Regions from separate parts of the Streptomyces spororaveus genome, predicted to be linked through region 3. Evidence: riboswitches for the same ligand, from Rfam matches in the RefSeq annotation. Region 3 holds a riboswitch; each other region holds the start of a gene.

Region 1 (4,773 bases), 2.7 Mb from region 3:
AGCGCCTCGCGGGTCTGGGCGTCCCACACGCCGAGCCGCTTCAGCTCCTCCACCAGGTAGCCGTTCACCTGGAGGAACTCACCCGACAGGGTCTCCCGCTTGAACAGGTTGGAGACCTGCGGCTCGATGCACTCGTACACGCCCGCGATCGAGGCGATCGTCGCCGTCGGCGCGATGGCCAGCAGCAGCGAGTTGCGCATGCCGGACTTCGCGACGCGGGCGCGCAGCGCGTCCCAGCGCTCCGGCCAGTTCAGCTCGACGTCGTAGTGGTCCGGGTGCAGGACACCGCGGGCGGTACGGGTCTGCTCCCAGGCCGGGAGCGGGCCGCTGCGCTCGGCGAGGTCGCAGGAGGCCTCGTAGGCGGCCAGCATGATGCGCTCGGAGAGCTTGGTGGACAGTGCCCGCGCCTCGGGGGAGTCGAAGGGCAGCTTCAGCTTGAAGAAGACGTCCTGGAGGCCCATCGCGCCCAGGCCCACCGGACGCCAGCGGGCGTTGGAGCGGCCGGCCTGCTCGGTCGGGTAGAAGTTGATGTCCACCACGCGGTCGAGGAAGGTCACGGCCGTGCGGACGGTCTCGTCCAGGCGCTCCCAGTCGATCTCGCCGGTCTCCGTGAGGACGAAGGCGCCCAGGTTGACCGAGCCGAGGTTGCAGACGGCCGTCTCGCCGTCGTTGGTGACCTCGATGATCTCGGTGCACAGGTTCGAGGAGTGCACGACGGTGCCCGGCTCGGCGGTCTGGTTCGCCGTGCGGTTGGAGGCGTCCTTGAAGGTCATCCAGCCCTGGCCGGTCTGCGCGAGGGTGCGCATCATCCGGCCGTACAGGTCGCGGGCGGGCATGGTCTTGCGGGCCAGGCCGTCCGCCTCCGCCTTGCGGTAGGCGGCGTCGAAGTCGTCGCCCCACAGGTCGACCAGCTCGGGCACGTCGGCCGGGGAGAACAGCGACCAGTCGGCGTCGGCGTTCACGCGGCGCATGAACTCGTCCGGCACCCAGTGGGCGAGGTTCAGGTTGTGGGTACGGCGCTGGTCCTCACCGGTGTTGTCGCGGAGCTCCAGGAACTCCTCGATGTCCGCGTGCCAGGTCTCCAGGTAGACGGCGGCGGCGCCCTTGCGGCGGCCACCCTGGTTCACGGCGGCGACGGAGGCGTCGAGGGTCTTCAGGAACGGCACGATGCCGTTGGAGTGGCCGTTGGTGCCGCGGATCAGCGAACCGCGGGCGCGGATGCGGGAGTACGAGAGGCCGATGCCGCCGGCGTGCTTGGAGAGGCGGGCGACCTGGTGGTAGCGGTCGTAGATCGAGTCGAGCTCGTCCAGCGGGGAGTCCAGCAGGTAGCAGGAGGACATCTGCGGGTGCCGGGTGCCGGAGTTGAAGAGCGTCGGGGAGGACGGCAGGTAGTCCAGCCGGCTCATCAGCCGGTACAGCGAGGCCACTTCCTCCACGGCCTGGACGCTGTCGTCGGCGGCGAGACCGCAGGCCACGCGCAGCATGAAGTACTGAGGGGTCTCGATGACCTGACGGGTGATCGGGTGGCGCAGCAGGTAGCGGCTGTGCAGGGTGCGCAGGCCGAAGAAGCCGAAGCGGTCGTCGGCACCCTCGGAGAGGGTCAGTTCGACGAGCGAGTCGAGGCGGCTCGCGTGGGCGCGCACGAACTCGGCCGTACGGTCGGCGATGAGGCCCTCGCGGTGACCGACCTCGACGGAGGCCGAGAAGGAGGTCGAGCCCTGGCTCGCGGCCTCGTCGCGCACGGCCAGCGTCAGCAGGCGGGCGGCGAGCCGGGAGTAGGCCGGGTCCTCGGAGATCAGACCGGCGGCGGCCTCCGTGGCCAGCCCGCGCAGCTCGGCGTCGTCGGCGGCGGAGCTGCGGCCGCGCAGCGCGGAGGCCGCGACCCGGCCGGGGTCGGTGTCGGGGAGGTCCGCCGTAAGTTCGGTGAGGGTACGCAGCAGCGTGGCCCCCGGGCCCTCGGTGTTGTCGCCAGAAGTGGACTCGGCGCGCGGTGCGGAAGGCGCGATGGTCACGGCGGGAGCTCTCCCTCGCTCGGCCCGGGTCATCGGCGGGGCGGGGCGCGAGCGGGCGCATGCGGGCGCGACGAGAACGCGTACCCCGCATGGCGTCCACCGGCCCAACCGCGAGGCCCGGACGAATCGGCACCCGGATCGGTCGAGCCGGGCGCGCTGTCGGCAGGTCATCGGACTTGGCGTCCGGTAGCCGGACACTTCATACCGTTGCGGGACAGTTCCGGATTCGCACCGGATTCCCCTGCGGCGACAGCAGGCATGAGCATACATGTGGGGGCGGCCCTGTGCGGTAACCCCCACATGTAGTGTCGGCGTGGCTACAGCTTGAGTCGGTAAGTGAGGAGTGTCAGGCCCTCGATCGGCGCCCAGTCCCGCTCCGGAGTGCGTACGAAGCCCAGGCGCGCGTAGATCCGATGGGCTCCGGCCATGCTGCGCTGGGTGGACAGGACGAGGCCGGTCACGCCCTCCAGGGACCGCGCCCGCTCGACGCAGGCCCGCACCAGAGCCTCGCCGGCGCCCTGGCCGCGCGCCTCGTGAGCCACCGCGAGCATCCGGAACTCCGCCTCGTCGGGAGCCGCGATGTCGGCGAGCGGGCTGCCGGGAGCGGCGAAGGTCACACCGCCCAACAGCCGTTCCTCCCGCACGGCGACGAGCACCTCGGCCCGGGCGGCGCGGCCGGCCACGTCGCGCAGCACGTCCAGGTAGGGGTCGGCCTCGTTGAAGTCCAGATGCCCGTCCGTGAGATAGGCCCGCGCCGTGATCTCACCCAGCTCCGCGTACTCGGCGGGCAGCGCCGCCCTGATCACCATGTCCATGCGGTCGAGTGTGCAGGACGGCCCCGGCGGGCGGCGCTATCGTCGGAGACAGCACCGTCGAGGAAGGTGAGCGAGGCATGACCGTGATGACCGACCGCCCCCACATGCTGACCGAGGAGTTCGAGACCCTCGCGCGTATAGGCGCCAGAGAAGTGGAGGGGCTGCGGTTGGAATTCATCGACGGGAAGCTGGGGGTCAAGGCAGTGCCGGACGGGGACCACGGACTGATCATCGAGTGGCTCTTGCGCATCTGCATCCAGCACCGGCCCGACCTGTTCCTGTATGGCGAGCAGGGATTGCGAGTGCAGCAGTATCGCGAAGGGCGCGCCAGGCCTGACGGCGTTCTGGCGCCGAGTGGCTTCATGAAGGCGCAAGGCGAATGGGTCGCCCCGGACCCTGTCCTGATGGTCGTCGAGGTCACCTCCTACGATTCCGACACCGACCGGCGCGACCGCATCGAGAAGCCTCGGGCTTTCGCCGAGACCGGTATTCCGGTCTACCTCTTGATCGACAGGGACAGCTGTGAGGTCTCTGTTCACAGCGAGCCCGACGGGCGGCGGTACGAGACAGTCCGCACCGTTCCCTTCGGCAAGGACGTTCATCTCCCTGACCCCGTCGGCATCACCCTCCCGACCGAGCCCCTCAAGGACTGGGTGCGCTGAGCAACGCCGAAGGGCCCCGCCGCAGGACGCGGCGGGGCCCTTCACGTGCGTCAGCAGCAGCGGAAGCCCTCGCGGGGGTCCGCCTCGCGGGCGTCCGTACGGGCCCGTTCGAAGGCGCGGCGGGTGAGGACCTCCGCATCCGGGTCGTGGGAGCGGGCGTGGGCCACGTAGCGGTCGTACGCGGCCTCCCCGGAGAACTCCCGTACGTAGAACCGCGCCTTCGCCAGCGCGCTGCGTACGCTCATCAGGCCACCGGTTCCTTGACCTGCCCACCGCCGGAATCCAGACCCGCCGCGGTGAGTTCCGCCCGCTCCTCGGCGGTCGCGATCAGCCCGGCCGGGGCGACGATCTTCGACTCGGTCCAGGGGGTCTCGGAGAGGGTCGCCGACCCCGGGTCGCGGACGGCCTTGACGCAGGTCCGGGCCGCGTCCGCGAGGACCACGACGATCAGGGCGGCGAAGAGCGCGCACAGGACGCCGTCGACGGTCGCGTTCGTGACGATCGTGTGCATGTCGTCCATGTTCTTCGCGGGAGCCAGCACCTTGTCGGTGTCGATGCCCGCCTGGTACTTGTCGCGCTGGGCGAAGAAGCCGACCTTCACGTCCTCGGAGAAGACCTTCTGGTAGCTGGCGGTGAGGGTCACCGTGGCGTCCCAGACCAGCGGAACGCCCGTCACCCAGGCCCACTTGAGCCGGCCGGACTTGACCAGCAGCGTGGTGCAGACGGCCAGGGCGACCGCGGCGAGCAGCTGGTTGGCGATGCCGAAGAGCGGGAAGAGCTGGTTGATGCCGCCCAGCGGGTCCTTGATGCCGACCCACAGGAAGTAGCCCCACGCGCCGACCACGATTGCGCTCGCGAACCACACGCCGGGCTTCCAGCTGACATCCTTGAAGGACTTGTGCACGTTGCCGAGGGTGTCCTGGAGCATGAAGCGGCCCACGCGGGTGCCGGCGTCGAGCGTCGTCAGGATGAAGAGCGCCTCGAACATGATCGCGAAGTGGTACCAGAAGGCCTTCATCCCGGCGCCGCCGACGACGGAGGAGAAGATCTCCGACATTCCGAGTGCGAAGGTCGGAGCGCCACCCGTGCGCGAGAGCAGCGTGGCTTCCTCGACGTCCTTGGCGGCCTGCGCGAGCGCCTCGGGGGTGATGGCGAAGCCGAAGTTCGTCACCGCCTGGGAGGCGGACTCGACCGTGGTGCCGATGACCCCGCCGGGGGAGTTGACGGCGAAGAAGAGGCCGGGCTCGATGATGCAGGCCGCGATGATCGCCATGACGGCGACGA
Region 2 (4,773 bases), 1.5 Mb from region 3:
AGGATCGGCGCGCCCGCCTCCAGCGCCGCGCGGGCGCGCAGCACGACCTCGGGCGTGAACCCGAGGTCCTGCGGGAGGTCGGTCATTCCGCAGGCGTGGATCATGCGCACCGCGACCTGGGCGACCGTGTCGGGCAGCCCGGAGAGGTCCGCCTCGGCGCGGATCGTGGCAAAGGACTGGCGGTAGATGGCCGCGCCGTCCTTCTCGTACTCAAACACGGTGTACTCGCTCATTTCTTCACTACGTCGGGGTCGGTGCGGGCGTCCGCGAGTGCCGCGGCAAGTTCGGAGGGCCGTACGTCGTCGCGTACGGGGCGGCCGGGCGCGGCGAGCCGGTATCCGGAGCCGGTGGCGACCAGGTCCACCCAGGCGGTGCCGCGCGGGTGTCCGCAGCGGCGCTCGCAGCCGGACCAGTGCACGGGCAGCGGACCCCGCGCGAGGTCGGCGACGGCGCGCGCGTCGGCGCGTACGTCCGCGCGGGACTTCGCGCACCCGGGGCGCCCGGTACAGGCGGTGACGGACTGCCAGGGGCTGTCGGGGGCGAGGACCAGCCCGGCGTCCTCGATCCGGCCGGCCCCGTTCCCGCCCACCGAGGGCAGGACGACGCTGCGCCACGGGGTGACGCGCAGCCGGCCGCTCCCGTCCTCGTCCGCGACCCGTACCAGGACCCGCCACTGGGCGGAACCGAGCCGGCCGAGCGGGGGCAGCACGCACAGGGTGGCGCGGCCGTCGTGCCCGGCCGACCGCCCCGGCCGGGGCGGGGCCGCGTACGGCCGGCGCGGGGCGCCGGCGGGCGTGGCGGCGATCCCGGCGGCGCCGAGGCGCCGGACGAACTCGGCGGTTTCCAGGGCGTGTTCGGCGGGGAGTTCGGAGACCCGCCAGGCCTGGGTGCCCGCGGCAGCGACGGCGTCGAGGAAGTACCGGGCGGCCGACAGGGCCGCCCGGGGGGTGTCCCGTCCGGCGAGCTCCACGGCGTCGGCGGCGCGGCCCAGCCGGACCAGCGCCCGGCCCTCGGGACGGCCGAGCACGGTCACGTCGGGGCCGAGCGAGGCCACGTCCCCGCGCCCGTCGTCGAAGGCGAACAGGAACCGCCCGGACAGCGCGGCCGCCCAGGGGCTCGCGCACAGCAGCCGGTCGAACTCCATGGCCCAGGCCAGCGCGTCGGGCCGGGCCGGATCCCGGGGTCCGTCCGGTCCGTCCGGGCCGTCCAAGCCGGACATGGGCGTGGCCACGATGTTCCGTACCCGCTCATGACTCGGTGCGGGAAGCAGCCCGGCCCCGTCCAGCAGCTCCGCGAGCCCGGCGCCGCAGCCGTCGGCGAGCCCGCGCAGCTGCACGTTGCCGCGCGAGGTCAGCTCCAGGTGCCCGTCACCGAACCGGTCGGCGGCGAGCGCCAGCGCCTCGGCCTGCCGCACGGTGAGCAGCCCGCCCGGCAACCGGACCCGCGCCAGGAACCCGTCGTCCGCCGCGTGCAGCCGCAGCGCGCCCGGGCAGGCGTCACCGCGCTCCCGTATGACGGGTTCGTCCCGCGATGCGGCGGAGGGGGGCTGGGGCATGGCCGCGAGCATACCCACGATTGCGACCCCCGGACCTGTGTCCGTCACCACCCCGACCAGCGATTCCGTCCCCGCCGCCGCGCACGCCACTCCCCCGGCCCCACCCGCCCCGCCGCCCGGTACACCCCCCCCCGCCGGCGTTTGAGGCGCGGGGCCCGGGGCAGAGCCCCGGCAACGGCGCCGCACCCACAAGCCGCCCCGCCCCACCCCTTCGGAGCCGGCCGCCACCCCGGCGGGAGCCACCAGCCACCCCACCCACCCCGGCGGGAGCCGCTCGCCCCTAAGATGACCTTCCGGCGGACCATACGGCCCGCCGTCGCCGAGGACGGCGACATGGGAGGAAGCCCGGTGCGATTCCGGCGCGGTCCCGCCACTGTGAACCCCGCGGAGCGATCCGGCGACCGGGGTGAGTCAGGAACTCCCGCTGTCCTCACACTGCCCGGGGCGCGGAAACCCCGAGGAAGGCCTGCCGCCGCATGATCCTGCTGCTGTCGACGTCCGACACCGATCTGCTCAGCGCCCGCGCAGCGAACACGGCGGACGGCCCCGTCCCGTACCGGTTCGCGAACCCCTCCCGTCTCCCCCTCGACGACCTGCCCGGCCTCCTCGACGGGGTCGACCTGGTCGTCGTACGCCTCCTCGGCGGCCTCCGCGCCTGGCAGGACGGCCTCGACCTGCTGCTGGCCCCCGGCCAGACCCGCCCGGTCGTGGTGCTGACCGGTGAACAGGCTCCGGACGCCCAGCTCATGGAGGCCTCCACGGTCCCCATCGGCATCGCGGCCGAGGCCCACGGCTACCTCGCCCACGGCGGCCCCGCCAACCTGGACCAGCTGGCCCGGTTCCTCTCCGACACCGTGCTCCTCACCGGCCACGGCTTCGAGCCCCCGGCGGCCTCCCCCACCTGGGGCCCGCTGGAGCGCACCCCGCAGCGCGCCGAGGGCCCGCGGATCGCGGTGCTCTACTACCGCGCCCACCAGATGAGCGGCAACACCTCCTTCGTACACGCCCTGTGCGAGGCGATCGAGGGCCACGGCGCCCAGGCGCTGCCGCTGTACGTGTCCTCCTTGCGCACGCCCGAGCCGGAGCTGATCGCCGCGCTGGAATCGGCCGACGCGGTCGTCACCACGGTCCTTGCGGCCGGCGGCACCAAGCCCGCCACCGCCTCGGCGGGCGGCGACGACGAGTCCTGGGACGCGGGCGCGCTCGCGGGTCTCGGCGTGCCGATCCTGCAGGCCCTGTGCCTGACCGGGTCGCGTGCCGCCTGGGAGGAGAACGACGAGGGCCTGTCCCCGCTGGACGCCGCCACGCAGGTCGCGGTGCCCGAGTTCGACGGCCGTCTGATCACCGTCCCGTTCTCCTTCAAGGAGCTCGACGAGGACGGCCTGCCCGCCTACGTGGCCGACCCCGAGCGGGCCGCCCGGGTCGCGGGGATCGCCGTACGGCACGCCCGGCTGCGGCACATCGACCGCCGCGACAAGAAGGTCGCGCTGGTCCTGTCCGCGTACCCGACCAAGCACTCGCGCATCGGCAACGCGGTCGGCCTCGACACTCCCGCCAGTGCCGTGGAGCTGCTGCGCACCCTCATCGCGGGCGGCTACGACTTCGGGCCGACCGAGGACATCCCCGGTCTGGTCTCCGGCGACGGCGACGAGCTGATCCGCGCCCTGATCGAGGCCGGCGGCCACGACCAGGACTGGCTGACCGAGGAGCAGCTGGCCCGCAACCCGGTCCGGATCCCGGCCGCCGACTACAAGCGGTGGTTCGCGGAGCTCCCGGCCGAGCTGCGCGACAGCGTGACCGAGCACTGGGGCGAGGCCCCGGGCAACATGTTCGTGGACCGCTCGGCGAACCCGGAGGGCGACATCGTCCTCGCCGCCCTGCGCCGCGGGAACCTGCTGATCCTGATCCAGCCGCCGCGCGGCTTCGGCGAGAACCCGATCGCGATCTACCACGACCCGGACCTGCCGCCGTCGCACCACTACCTGGCCGCGTACCGCTGGATCCAGGCGCGTGCCGAGGACGGCGGCTTCGGCGCCGACGCGATGATCCACCTGGGCAAGCACGGCAACCTGGAATGGCTGCCGGGCAAGAACGCGGGCCTGTCCGCGGCCTGCGCCCCGGACGCCGCGCTCGGTGACCTGCCCCTCATCTACCCGTTCCTGGTGAACGACCCGGGCGAGGGCACGCAGGCCAAGCGCCGCGTGCACGCCACGCTGGTCGACCACCTGGTGCCGCCGATGGCGCGCGCGGAGTCGTACGGCGACATCGCGCGCCTGGAGCAGCACCTGGACGAGTACGCGCAGATCTCCGCCATGGACCCGGCGAAGCTGCCGGCCATCCGGGCCCAGATCTGGACCCTGATCCAGGCGGCCAAGCTCGACCACGACCTGGGTCTGGAGGAGCGTCCGGACGACGACGGCTTCGACGACTTCCTGCTGCACGTCGACGGCTGGCTGTGCGAGGTCAAGGACGCCCAGATCCGTGACGGTCTGCACGTCCTGGGCGCCGCGCCGACGGGCGAGTCCCGGGTCAACCTGGTCCTCGCGATCCTGCGCGCCCGCCAGATCTGGGGTGGTACGACGGCCCTGCCGGGTCTGCGCGAGGCGCTCGGACTGGACGAGTCCAAGGCCACCCGTACGTCCGCGGACACGGTCGAGGAGCAGGCCCGCGCGCTGGTCCAGGCGATGGAGGACGCGAACTGGTCCCTCGACGCCGTGCCCTCGGTCGCGGCCGGGCACTCGGCGGACGTGGCGGCCGTCCTGTCCTTCGCGGCCCGCGAGGTGGTGCCGCGCCTGGCCGGCACCACGGACGAGATCGCGCACGTGGTCGCGGCCCTGGACGGCCGTTTCATCCCGGCGGGCCCCTCCGGCTCCCCGCTCCGCGGTCTGGTCAACGTCCTGCCGACGGGCCGCAACTTCTACTCGGTCGACCCGAAGGCCGTCCCCTCCCGCCTCGCGTGGGAGACGGGCCAGGCGCTGGCCGAATCGCTCCTCACCCGCTACCGCACCGACAACGGCGCGTGGCCGGCCTCGGTCGGCCTGTCCCTCTGGGGCACCAGCGCGATGCGCACGTCGGGCGACGACGTGGCGGAAGCCCTCTCCCTCCTCGGTGTCCGCCCGGTCTGGGACGAGGCCTCGCGTCGCGTCACCGGCCTGGAGCCGATCCCGCTGGAGGAGCTCGGCCGCCCCCGCATCGATGTGACGCTCCGTATCTCGGGC
Region 3 (4,773 bases):
GGTGAAGATCGCGACGCCGTTGCCGTACGGGTGCTCGGTGGGCAGGCGCAGGGCCTCCTCGTAGTCGGCGGCCCGTACGACGGACAGCACCGGGCCGAAGATCTCCTCGCGGTAGATCCGCATCTGCGGGGTCACCCGGTCGAAGAGGGTGGCTCCGGCGAAGAAGCCGTCGCCGTGCCCGGGCAGGGTGAACCCTCGGCCGTCCACAACGAGTTCGGCGCCTTCGGTGGCCCCGATGCCGACGTAGCGGTTCACCCGGTCGAGGGCGTCGCGGCTGACCAGGGGCCCGAAATCGGCCTCGGGGTCGTCGGAGCGGCCCACGCGCAGAGTGGCGATGCGCTCGGCCAGCTTGGCCACCAGCGCGTTCGCGGTCTCCTCGCCGACGGGAACGGCGACGGCGATGGCCATGCAGCGCTCGCCCGCGGAGCCGTAGCCGGCACCGATGAGGGCCTCCACGGCCTGGTCGAGGTCGGCGTCGGGCATCACGACCATGTGGTTCTTGGCGCCGCCGAAGCACTGGGCGCGCTTGCCGTGGGCCGCGGCGGCGGCGTAGACGTGCGCGGCGACCTGGGTGGAGCCGACGAAGCCGAGGGCCTGGACGCGGGGGTCTTCGAGGAGGGTGTCGACGGCCTCCCTGCCGCCGTTGACCACATTGAGCACGCCGGGCGGCAGGCCGGCCTCCAGGAACAGCTCGGCGAGGCGCAGCGGTACGGACGGGTCGCGTTCGGAGGGCTTCAGGATGAAGGAGTTGCCGCAGGCCAGGGCGGGTGCGGCCTGCCACAGAGGGATCATCGCGGGGAAGTTGAAGGGGGTGATCCCGGCGATCACACCCAGCGGGGAGCGCAGGGAGTGCACATCGATCCCGGTGCCCGCGTTGTCGGTGAACTCGCCCTTCAGCAGGTGCGGGACACCGGCCGCGAACTCGACCACCTCCAGGCCCCGTTGCAGGTCGCCGTGGGCATCGGCGACGGTCTTGCCGTGCTCGGACGACAACAGCCGGGCGAGGGAGTCCCGTTCGTCCTCGACCAGCTGGAGGAAGCGCAGCAGCACGCGTGCGCGGCGCTGCGGGTTCCACTGCCCCCAGTCGGCCTGCGCCTGTTCGGCGTCGGCGATGGCGGCCTCGGTGTCGGCCCGCCCCGCGAGCGGGACCCGGGCCTGTACGGCGCCGGTGTTGGGGTCGTACACGTCGGAAAAGAGACCGGAGGTTCCTGTGGTGTGCTTGCCGCCGATGAAATGGGTGAGTTCACGGACCATGGATGCCTGCTCTCGTCAGGTGGGATCCGGGGATGGCACGGCGGGCCGGCGAACGGCACCCGATCGGGTGCGCCGCTGGGGAAGGCCGTGGGACTGGGCCGAAAGGGACGACCTATGAGCGCGCGAACGTGTGCGCGCGCTCCGCCGGATCACCAGGGTCGTGGGTACAAACCGGTGCCATGCGTGTCTGCTCCATCCTCGTGGACAACACGGAACATCCGCGGCCGGTATCCTGACTCCCGGATCCCCGCGTGCCGCCCGCCTTCCCGACAGACCTCGTCAGTGGCGTGTGGATGGCAGCACACTCCCCGGTCACAGTGGCGGGACCGTGCCGGTTTCTCACCGGCTTCCCTGCACCGCGGACCTTGTGCCACGAACATATAGTTGGACGTCCTAGTAAGTCCAGAGCCGCCGCGCGCCCTCTGTGCGACGGTGCCTGACGCCGGCTCAGCCCCGGGCCGGGGCAGGGTTCCCGGTCACCGGGTACGGGACGAAGGTGCTGCTGTTCTCGTCCACGGCCAGCGCCCGGCCGAGCGGCGGCACGGCGCGCTGCGGGCAGTCGAGCCGTTCGCACAGGCGGCAGCCCATGCCGATGGGCGTGGCGGCCGCCGTGTTGCCGAGGTCGAGCCCGTCGGCGTAGACGAGCCGCGAGGCGTGCCGGATCTCGCAGCCGAGCCCGATCGCGAAGGTCTTGCCGGGCTCGCCCCAGCCGCCGCGGTGGCGGGTGACGGCCCGGGCGGTCCACAGGTACCGCTGCCCGTCGGGCATGGCCGCCACCTGGACGTGGATACGGCCGGGCGCGGCGAACGCCTCGTAGACGTTCCAGAGCGGGCAGGTGCCGCCGGCCCGGGAGAAGTGGAACGCGGTCGCCGACTGCCGCTTGGACATGTTCCCGGCCCGGTCCACCCGCACGAAGGAGAAAGGCACCCCGCGCAGCCTGGGCCGTTGCAGGGTGCTCAGCCGGTGGCAGACCGTCTCGTAGCCGATCCCGAAGTGGTCGGTGAGCCGCTCGATGTCGTAGCGGAACTCCTCGGCGGCCGCGTGGAAGGCGCGGTACGGGAGGATGAGCGCGCCCGCGAAGTGGTTGGCGATGCCGATCCGCGCGAGGGCGTGGACGGGGGAGCCGGGCGCGAAGTCCTCGGCCGCCAGCCGGTCCAGCTCGGCCCCGTACTCGACGAGCGCCAGCTGGGTGGCCATCCGGAACGCCTGCTGTCCCGGCCGGAGCCGGTTCGACAGGTGCAGCACGCGGGCGGCGGGGTCGTAGTGGTGCAGCCGGTCGGAGTCCGTGGCCGTCCTGATCCCGTGCCGCTCGGAGAGCCGGCGGGTCAGCGCACGGACGACGTCCCCCGGGCGGATGCCGATCTCGACGGCGAGGTCTTCGGCGGCGAGATCGGTGTCGTGGAGGTAGTTCTGCCGGCGGTAGAAGAACTCGCGGATCTCCTCGTGGGGCGAGCGCGGGCTGTCGGCGGCCACGTCCCTGCCGTCGGCCGCGTCGGCGAGGCGTTCGGCCAGGAGCTGGGCGCGGCGGCCCAGGTCCAGCAGGACCGAGGCGACGGCGGGCATCCGGGTGGCCAGTTCGGCCAGGTCGGAGGGGGAGACGCGGGCCTGCGCCACCTCGTTCGCGAGCGCCTCGCGCAGGTCGGCGACCAGCCGGCTGGTGTCGCGCTCCGAGAAGAACCCCGGATCCACCCCGAAGGCCTCGGTGAGCCGCAGCAGGACCGGAACGGTGAGCGGCCGGGAGTCGTGCTCCATCTGGTTGAGGTAACTGGGGGAGATGGCGAGCACCCGGGCCAGGTCGGCCTGGGTCATCCGCCGCTCCTCACGAAGCCGCCGCAGCCGCGCTCCCGCGTACGTCTTGCCCACCGCACTCCCTCGCCGTCTGCCGGGCCGGAACGAGCCGCCAGGATACGGGGATCTTCACGACCTCCGGGCTTCGCAACCTTGGCAATTGTCGCCCCGAAGATTCGCAGAGCTTGGCAGATGTACCTCCTTGATGGCACCCGGTGTCACTGCCAGAGTCGGTGCTGCGGCCCGCCGGACACGGTGGCCGGGAAGAACCGACTGGCCCGATTCACGCCCTGATTTCGGCCATCCAGACAGTTCGATCCGGCGGATCGGCAGCATTGCTCAGCTTCGGCCCAGGGCCGGGTCCGGCGGCCGCAGCTCCCCACCAGGCACAGAGTGCCAAGGTGCCGGGCTCACGGACCGGCTCCTTGGCAAGACAAGCGACGGATGGAAACGGTGACGGTCATGGCAGAGGCGAACACGACGGCGGCGGCCGAGCAGCTCAAGCAGCGGTGGGCCGACGACCCCCGCTGGGCGGGCATCGAGCGCACCTACACGGCCGAGGACGTGGTGCGGCTCTCGGGCAGCGTCCGCGAGGAGCACACCCTGGCCCGGCGCGGCGCCGAGCGGCTGTGGCGACAGCTCCACGAACAGGACTACATCCACGCCCTCGGCGCGCTCACCGGCGGCCAGGCGGTGCAGCAGGTGCGCGCCGGACTCCAGGCGATCTACCTCTCCGGCTGGCAGGTGGCCGCCGACGCCAACCAGGCCGGTCACACCTACCCGGACCAGAGCCTGTACCCGGTCAACTCGGTGCCCCAGGTGGTCCGGCGGATCAACAACGCCCTGCTGCGCGCCGACCAGATCGCCACCGCCGAGGGCGGCACCGACACCACGGACTGGCTCGCGCCGATCGTCGCCGACGCCGAGGCCGGCTTCGGCGGCCCCCTGAACGCCTTCGAGCTCACCAAGGCGATGATCGCGGCGGGTGCGGCCGGCATCCACTACGAGGACCAGCTGGCCTCCGAGAAGAAGTGCGGCCACCTCGGCGGCAAGGTCCTCGTCCCGACCGCCCAGCACGTCCGCACCCTCAACGCGGCCCGTCTGGCGGCCGACATCGCCGACACCCCGACCCTGATCATCGCCCGCACGGACGCCCTCGCCGCGACCCTCCTGACCAGTGACATCGACGAACGCGACGCGGAGTTCTGCACGGGCGAGCGCACCGCCGAGGGCTTCTACCACGTGCGGGGCGGCATGGCCCCCGTCATCGCCCGCGGCCTCGCCTACGCCCCGTACGCCGACCTGATCTGGGTCGAGACCGGCACCCCGGACCTCGCGCAGGCCCGGGAGTTCGCCGAGGCGATCCACGCGCGGTACCCCGACCAGATGCTGGCCTACAACTGCTCGCCGTCCTTCAACTGGAAGGCCGCGCTGGACGACGACCAGATCGCCAAGTTCCAGCGGGAGCTCGGCGCGATGGGCTACCGCTTCCAGTTCATCACCCTGGCCGGCTTCCACTCCCTCAACCACGGCATGTTCGACCTCGCTCGCGGCTACGCCGAGCACGGCATGACCGCGTACGTCGACCTCCAGGAGCGCGAGTTCGCCGCCCAGGCCCAGGGGTTCACCGCCGTGAGGCACCAGCGCGAGGTCGGCACCGGCTACTTCGACCTCGTCTCCACCGCCGTCAACCCGGCCTCCTCCACCACCGCGCTCTCCGGCTCCACCGAG
Region 4 (4,773 bases), 6.7 Mb from region 3:
CTCGAATCCGTCATCGCGGCGATCACCGACCACAGCGTCACGCTGGTACGGGAGGCGATCCAGCCGAAGGCCACCCTCCGGGAGACCGTCCGGGCGGGCTTCCAGGCGTACTGGGACCATGTGTCCGCCCACCCGGGCGAACACATGCTCACCTACGAACTCACCCAGTACGCCCTGCGCAGGCCCGGCTTCGAGCACCTGGCGCGGCGGCAGTACGAGCGCTACTGCGACACCTACACCGAACTGATCGAGCAGCTACGGCACCACATGGCCTTCGAGCTCCGCGTGCCCGTGGGCGTACTGGCCCGCTATCTGGCCGCCATGACCGACGGGCTGACGCTGAACCACCTCGTCCTCGGCGACGCCGAGATCTCGGCGGACATCCTCGACATGATCACCGACCATGTCGCGGGCCTCGTCGGAGACGGCCACGCACCCGAGGACACCCCCTAGACCTCGGCGCGGACCTGGCGGGCCGCCTCGACCAGGTTCTCCAGGGAGGCCCTGGTCTCCTGCCAGCCCCGGGTCTTGAGGCCGCAGTCGGGGTTGACCCACAGCCGCTCGGCCGGGATGGCCGCCAGCCCCTTGCGCAGCAGCGCGGCCGCCTCGGCCACGGAGGGGATCCGCGGCGAGTGGATGTCCCAGACGCCGGGGCCGACCTCACGCGGGTAGCCGGCGCCCGAGAGTTCACCGGCGACCTGCATGTGGGAACGGGCGGCCTCCAGGCTGATGACGTCGGCGTCGAGGTCCTCGATGGCCTCCACGATGTCGCCGAACTCGGCGTAGCACATGTGGGTGTGGATCTGGGTGTCCGGGCGGACTCCGCCGGTGGTCAGACGGAAGGACTCGGTGGCCCAGGCGAGGTAGGCGGCGTGGTCGGCGGCCCGCAGCGGGAGCGTTTCGCGCAGGGCGGGTTCGTCGACCTGGATGACCGGGGTGCCGGCCGCCTCCAGGTCGCCCACCTCGTCGCGCAGGGCGAGCGCCACCTGGCGGGCGGTGTCGGCGAGGGGCTGGTCGTCGCGGACGAAGGACCAGGCCAGCATGGTGACCGGGCCGGTCAGCATGCCCTTGACCGGCCTGGACGTCTGCGACTGCGCGTACGTGGTCCAGCGCACGGTCATCGGGTCGGGACGGGAGATGTCGCCGGCCAGGACCGGGGGCCGGACGTAGCGGGTGCCGTAGGACTGGACCCAGCCGTGCTGGGTGGCCAGGTAGCCGGTGAGCCGCTCCGCGAAGTACTGGACCATGTCGTTGCGTTCGGGCTCGCCGTGCACCAGGACATCAATGCCGGCCTTCTCCTGGAAGGCCAGGACCTCCCGGATCTCGGCCCGGATGCGGTCCTCGTAGCCGGCGGTGTCGATGCGTCCGGCGCGCAGGTCGGCGCGGGCCGTGCGCAGTTCGTCGGTCTGCGGGAACGATCCGATCGTGGTCGTCGGCAGCGCCGGGAGGCCCAGGTGCGCCCGCTGGGCGGCGGTCCGCTCGGCGTACGGCTGGGGGCGACGCCCGTCCGCGTCGGTGACGGCGGCGGTGCGGGCCCGGACCGCGGGGTCGTGGGTGAGGGCGGATCCGGCGCGGGAGGCCAGGTCGGCCCGGTTGGCGGCGAGTTCGGCGGCGATGGCGTCCGTGCCCCGGGCCAGGCCCCGGGCGAGCGTGGCGACCTCCGCGGTCTTCTGACGGGCGAAGGCGAGCCAGCGCCGGACCTGCGGGTCGATGTCCCGTTCGGCGGTGGCGTCCAGCGGAACGTGGAGCAGGGAGCAGGAGGCGGCCACGTCCACCTGGTCGGCGAGTCCCAGGAGGGTGCCGAGGGTGGTGAGGGACTTCTCGTGGTCGTTGATCCAGATGTTGCGGCCGCTCACGACACCGGCGACCAGGCGCTTGCCGGGCAGGCCCCCGACGGCGGCGAGGTCGGCGAGGTGTGCGGCCGCGGCCCCGGTGAAGTCCAGGGCGAGCCCGTCGACGGGCGCCTTGGCCAGGACGGGCAGGGCCTCGCCGAGCCGGTCGAAGTAGGAGGCGACGAGCAACTTGGGGCGGTCGCCCGATCCGCCGAGCTCCCGGTACGCGCGGGCGGTGGCGCTCAGCTCGGCCGGGGTCCGGTCCTGTACCAGGGCGGGCTCGTCCAGTTGCACCCACTCGGCTCCGGCTGCGCGCAGGTCGGCCAGGACCCGGGCGTAGACGGGCAGCAGCCGGTCGAGCAGCGCCAGCGGGTGGAAGCCGGCGGCCACGCCCGGGGCGGGCTTGGCCAGCAGCAGGTAGGTGACGGGCCCGACCAGGACCGGGCGGGCGGTGTGCCCCAGCCGGAGTGCCTCCGTCAGCTCGGCGACCTGCCGGGTCGAGTCGGCGGTGAAGACCGTGTCCGGGCCGAGTTCCGGCACCAGGTAGTGGTAGTTGGTGTCGAACCACTTGGTCATCTCCAGCGGCGCCACGTCCTGGGTGCCGCGGGCCATCGCGAAGTACCCGTCGAGGGGGTCGGCCGCGACGGCGGCGCGGTGCCGCTCGGGGACGGCGCCGACCATCACGCTGGTGTCCAGCACATGGTCGTAGTACGAGAAGTCACCGGTCGGCACCTCGGTGATACCGGCGTCGGCCAGCTGCTGCCAGTTGGTCCGGCGCAGGTCGCGGGCGGTTTCCCGGAGGGCGTCGGCGGTGCGGCGGCCCTTCCAGTAGCCCTCGACGGCCTTCTTCAGTTCGCGGTTCTGGCCCTGGCGGGGGTAGCCGTACACGGTGGCCACGGTGGGCCGGCCGGCGGCGGGGGTCGTGCTGGTCACGGAACTCTCCTTCGCGAGCGTTCTCCTGTGGACCCGGTGAGGGGCCGAGGGCGCGAAGGGATGACGAACCGGGCGGATCCCGACCGGGTACGGGCGCGTGCGGCTGCACGTGCTCGCGGTCGTCCGCCTGATGTGTCGCCGACCCGCCCACGAGGTCACCGGGATTTCCGTGCGCGATCGGCCGCGCACGGGCAACGGGCAGGTCTTCGGACTCGCGGGCGCGTCCCGTCGTACGGATGCCGTACGAGACTCCTACTGGCCGTCGCTTCCCAGACCCGGCCGGGCCCAGTGCGTATGACGGCGGTCGTTCCCGCTCACCGCTGCGGGGCAGTCCCGGATTCCCACCGGGTTCCCTCTTACGACGCATCCCGCCTGGCGGACGGGGCGAACCAGCTGCCCGGCCAGAGTAGACGGCGACGCCCGGTGGCGCGCGGAGTTGTCCGCATTCCGGATGGCGGGGCGAGACGCACGGGGGCGAAATCCGGCCATTGAGTGAATTGCATCACTGAGGCGCGAGTTGTGTCCGGCTTGTCCGTTTACCGGATCAAACTGCCCGGTCAGAGCAGTACGTTGCAGCTCCCTGCATCGAGATCGCTCGATGACCACCGGAAGACCGAGGAAGTATGGCTGTACCGGTCCCGCGCGCCGCACTCGTCTGCGCCCTGGCACTCTGCTCGCTGACCGCCTGCTCGGCGGAGCAAGACACCGAAGGCATGAACTACACCGGGGACTACAGCAGCCACCAGCCGCTCTCCGTCGTCGGGTACCCCTCCACCGGATCGCTGGGCATCGCCCAGGAGGTGGTGTGGCGGATCGCCGACGGCGACGTCGACAGGCTGGCGTCACTGGTGTCCGACAAACAGGGCGAGGACATCCCCGAGAAGACCGCCGAGAACTGGGTCGCCGCGTTCCGCAAGGGCGCCGGCGGGAAGGTCACCGCGGAGTTCTACGACGAGGGGTCGTACCGGCAGACCGTCGTGCTCTACCTGCATGAAACCGGCCAGATCAAGGAGCTCTACGTCCGGGCCGTGATGCTGGACGGCAAGGAGGTCTGGCGGGTGGGGATGGCCGAGCCGGGCCCCGCCGAAGCCACCGCCGTGGAGCCCTGGATACCGAAGACGCCGGGCGAGCTCGGTTCGAAGGTCGTGCGATGAGCGCCCGCCCGAGGGCCGCCCTCCTCGTACGCGCCGGCCTGGTGTCGGTGCTGGCCTGGGGCACTCTCACCGCGTGCGCCGCCGACGAGGAGGAGCTGCGGTACGCGACCGACTACGCGAACCACGAGCCGCTCGGCGTGGTCGGGTACCCCACCTCCGCGTCCCTCCGGATCACCCAGCAGCTGATCTGGCGGCTCGCCGACGGCAAGACCGACGGGGTGGAGGCCCTCGCCGCCGACCCCGACGACGCGAAGGGGGACGTGGAGCGGACCGCCCGGAACTGGATCCGGGCCTTCCACGAGGGCGCCAAGGGGAAGGTGACCGCGGAGTTCTACGACGAGGGGTCCGTGCGGCAGCTCGTCGTCGTGTACTTCCACGACACGGGCCAGACCAAGTCGTTCGTGGTCCGCCTCACCGGACGCACCGGGGAGGACGGCTGGCGCGTGACCATGCGCGAGCCGGATCCGAAGCAGGCCTCGGCGACCCTCGACTGGGTGCCGAGGACTCCCGGGGGCCTCGGCTCGAAAACGGCACGATGACCCGGTGACGCGATGACCCGGTGACGGGATGACCCGGTCCGCCGTCGTCGCCAGGTGAAGGGCGCCGTCCCGTGGATCGCTCCACCGGACGGCGCCCTTCGTGCCCGCGGCAGGCGGAACGGCGACGACGGGACCGGTCGGCTCAGGACCGGTCCAGCAGCGTGGTCAGGACCTCGTGGAGGACCGCTTCCGGATCCGCCACCGCCTGCGGCGAGCGCCAGGCCACGAACCCGTCCGGGCGGACGAGGACCGCACCCTCCGGGGTCGTGCCGTGCACCTCGGTCCAGTCACCGCCGTTCGCCGGGATCAGGTCCG

What was found. A riboswitch is a leader RNA that binds a small molecule or an ion and turns the genes downstream of it on or off. The one in region 3 is predicted to bind cobalamin.
Region 1: linked by a shared signal. The riboswitch ahead of Sspor_RS16325 (ribonucleoside-diphosphate reductase subunit alpha) and the one ahead of Sspor_RS04775 (CoA-acylating methylmalonate-semialdehyde dehydrogenase) in region 3 are both predicted to bind cobalamin.
Region 2: linked by a shared signal. The riboswitch ahead of cobN (cobaltochelatase subunit CobN) and the one ahead of Sspor_RS04775 (CoA-acylating methylmalonate-semialdehyde dehydrogenase) in region 3 are both predicted to bind cobalamin.
Region 4: linked by a shared signal. The riboswitch ahead of metE (5-methyltetrahydropteroyltriglutamate--homocysteine S-methyltransferase) and the one ahead of Sspor_RS04775 (CoA-acylating methylmalonate-semialdehyde dehydrogenase) in region 3 are both predicted to bind cobalamin.

What each region holds. Positions count from the first base shown of each region.
Region 1 is NZ_BNED01000005.1:3,161,023-3,165,795, reverse strand. It holds gene Sspor_RS16325 (ribonucleoside-diphosphate reductase subunit alpha) at 1-2,012, opposite strand, end outside; cobalamin riboswitch at 2,157-2,278, opposite strand; gene Sspor_RS16320 (GNAT family N-acetyltransferase) at 2,330-2,827, opposite strand; gene Sspor_RS16315 (Uma2 family endonuclease) at 2,905-3,489, shown strand; gene Sspor_RS16310 (YbdD/YjiX family protein) at 3,540-3,734, opposite strand; gene Sspor_RS16305 (carbon starvation CstA family protein) at 3,734-4,773, opposite strand, start outside.
Region 2 is NZ_BNED01000005.1:1,984,963-1,989,735, forward strand. It holds gene Sspor_RS11665 (precorrin-8X methylmutase) at 1-233, opposite strand, end outside; gene Sspor_RS11670 (ferredoxin-like domain-containing protein) at 230-1,555, opposite strand; cobalamin riboswitch at 1,858-1,989, shown strand; gene cobN (cobaltochelatase subunit CobN) at 2,032-4,773, shown strand, end outside.
Region 3 is NZ_BNED01000005.1:454,034-458,806, reverse strand. It holds gene Sspor_RS04775 (CoA-acylating methylmalonate-semialdehyde dehydrogenase) at 1-1,254, opposite strand, end outside; cobalamin riboswitch at 1,460-1,630, opposite strand; gene Sspor_RS04770 (short-chain fatty acyl-CoA regulator family protein) at 1,702-3,117, opposite strand; gene aceA (isocitrate lyase) at 3,505-4,773, shown strand, end outside.
Region 4 is NZ_BNED01000005.1:7,146,222-7,150,994, reverse strand. It holds gene Sspor_RS34840 (TetR/AcrR family transcriptional regulator) at 1-453, shown strand, start outside; gene metE (5-methyltetrahydropteroyltriglutamate--homocysteine S-methyltransferase) at 450-2,765, opposite strand; cobalamin riboswitch at 2,946-3,174, opposite strand; gene Sspor_RS34830 (hypothetical protein) at 3,389-3,919, shown strand; gene Sspor_RS34825 (hypothetical protein) at 3,916-4,458, shown strand; gene Sspor_RS34820 (FAD-dependent oxidoreductase) at 4,601-4,773, opposite strand, start outside.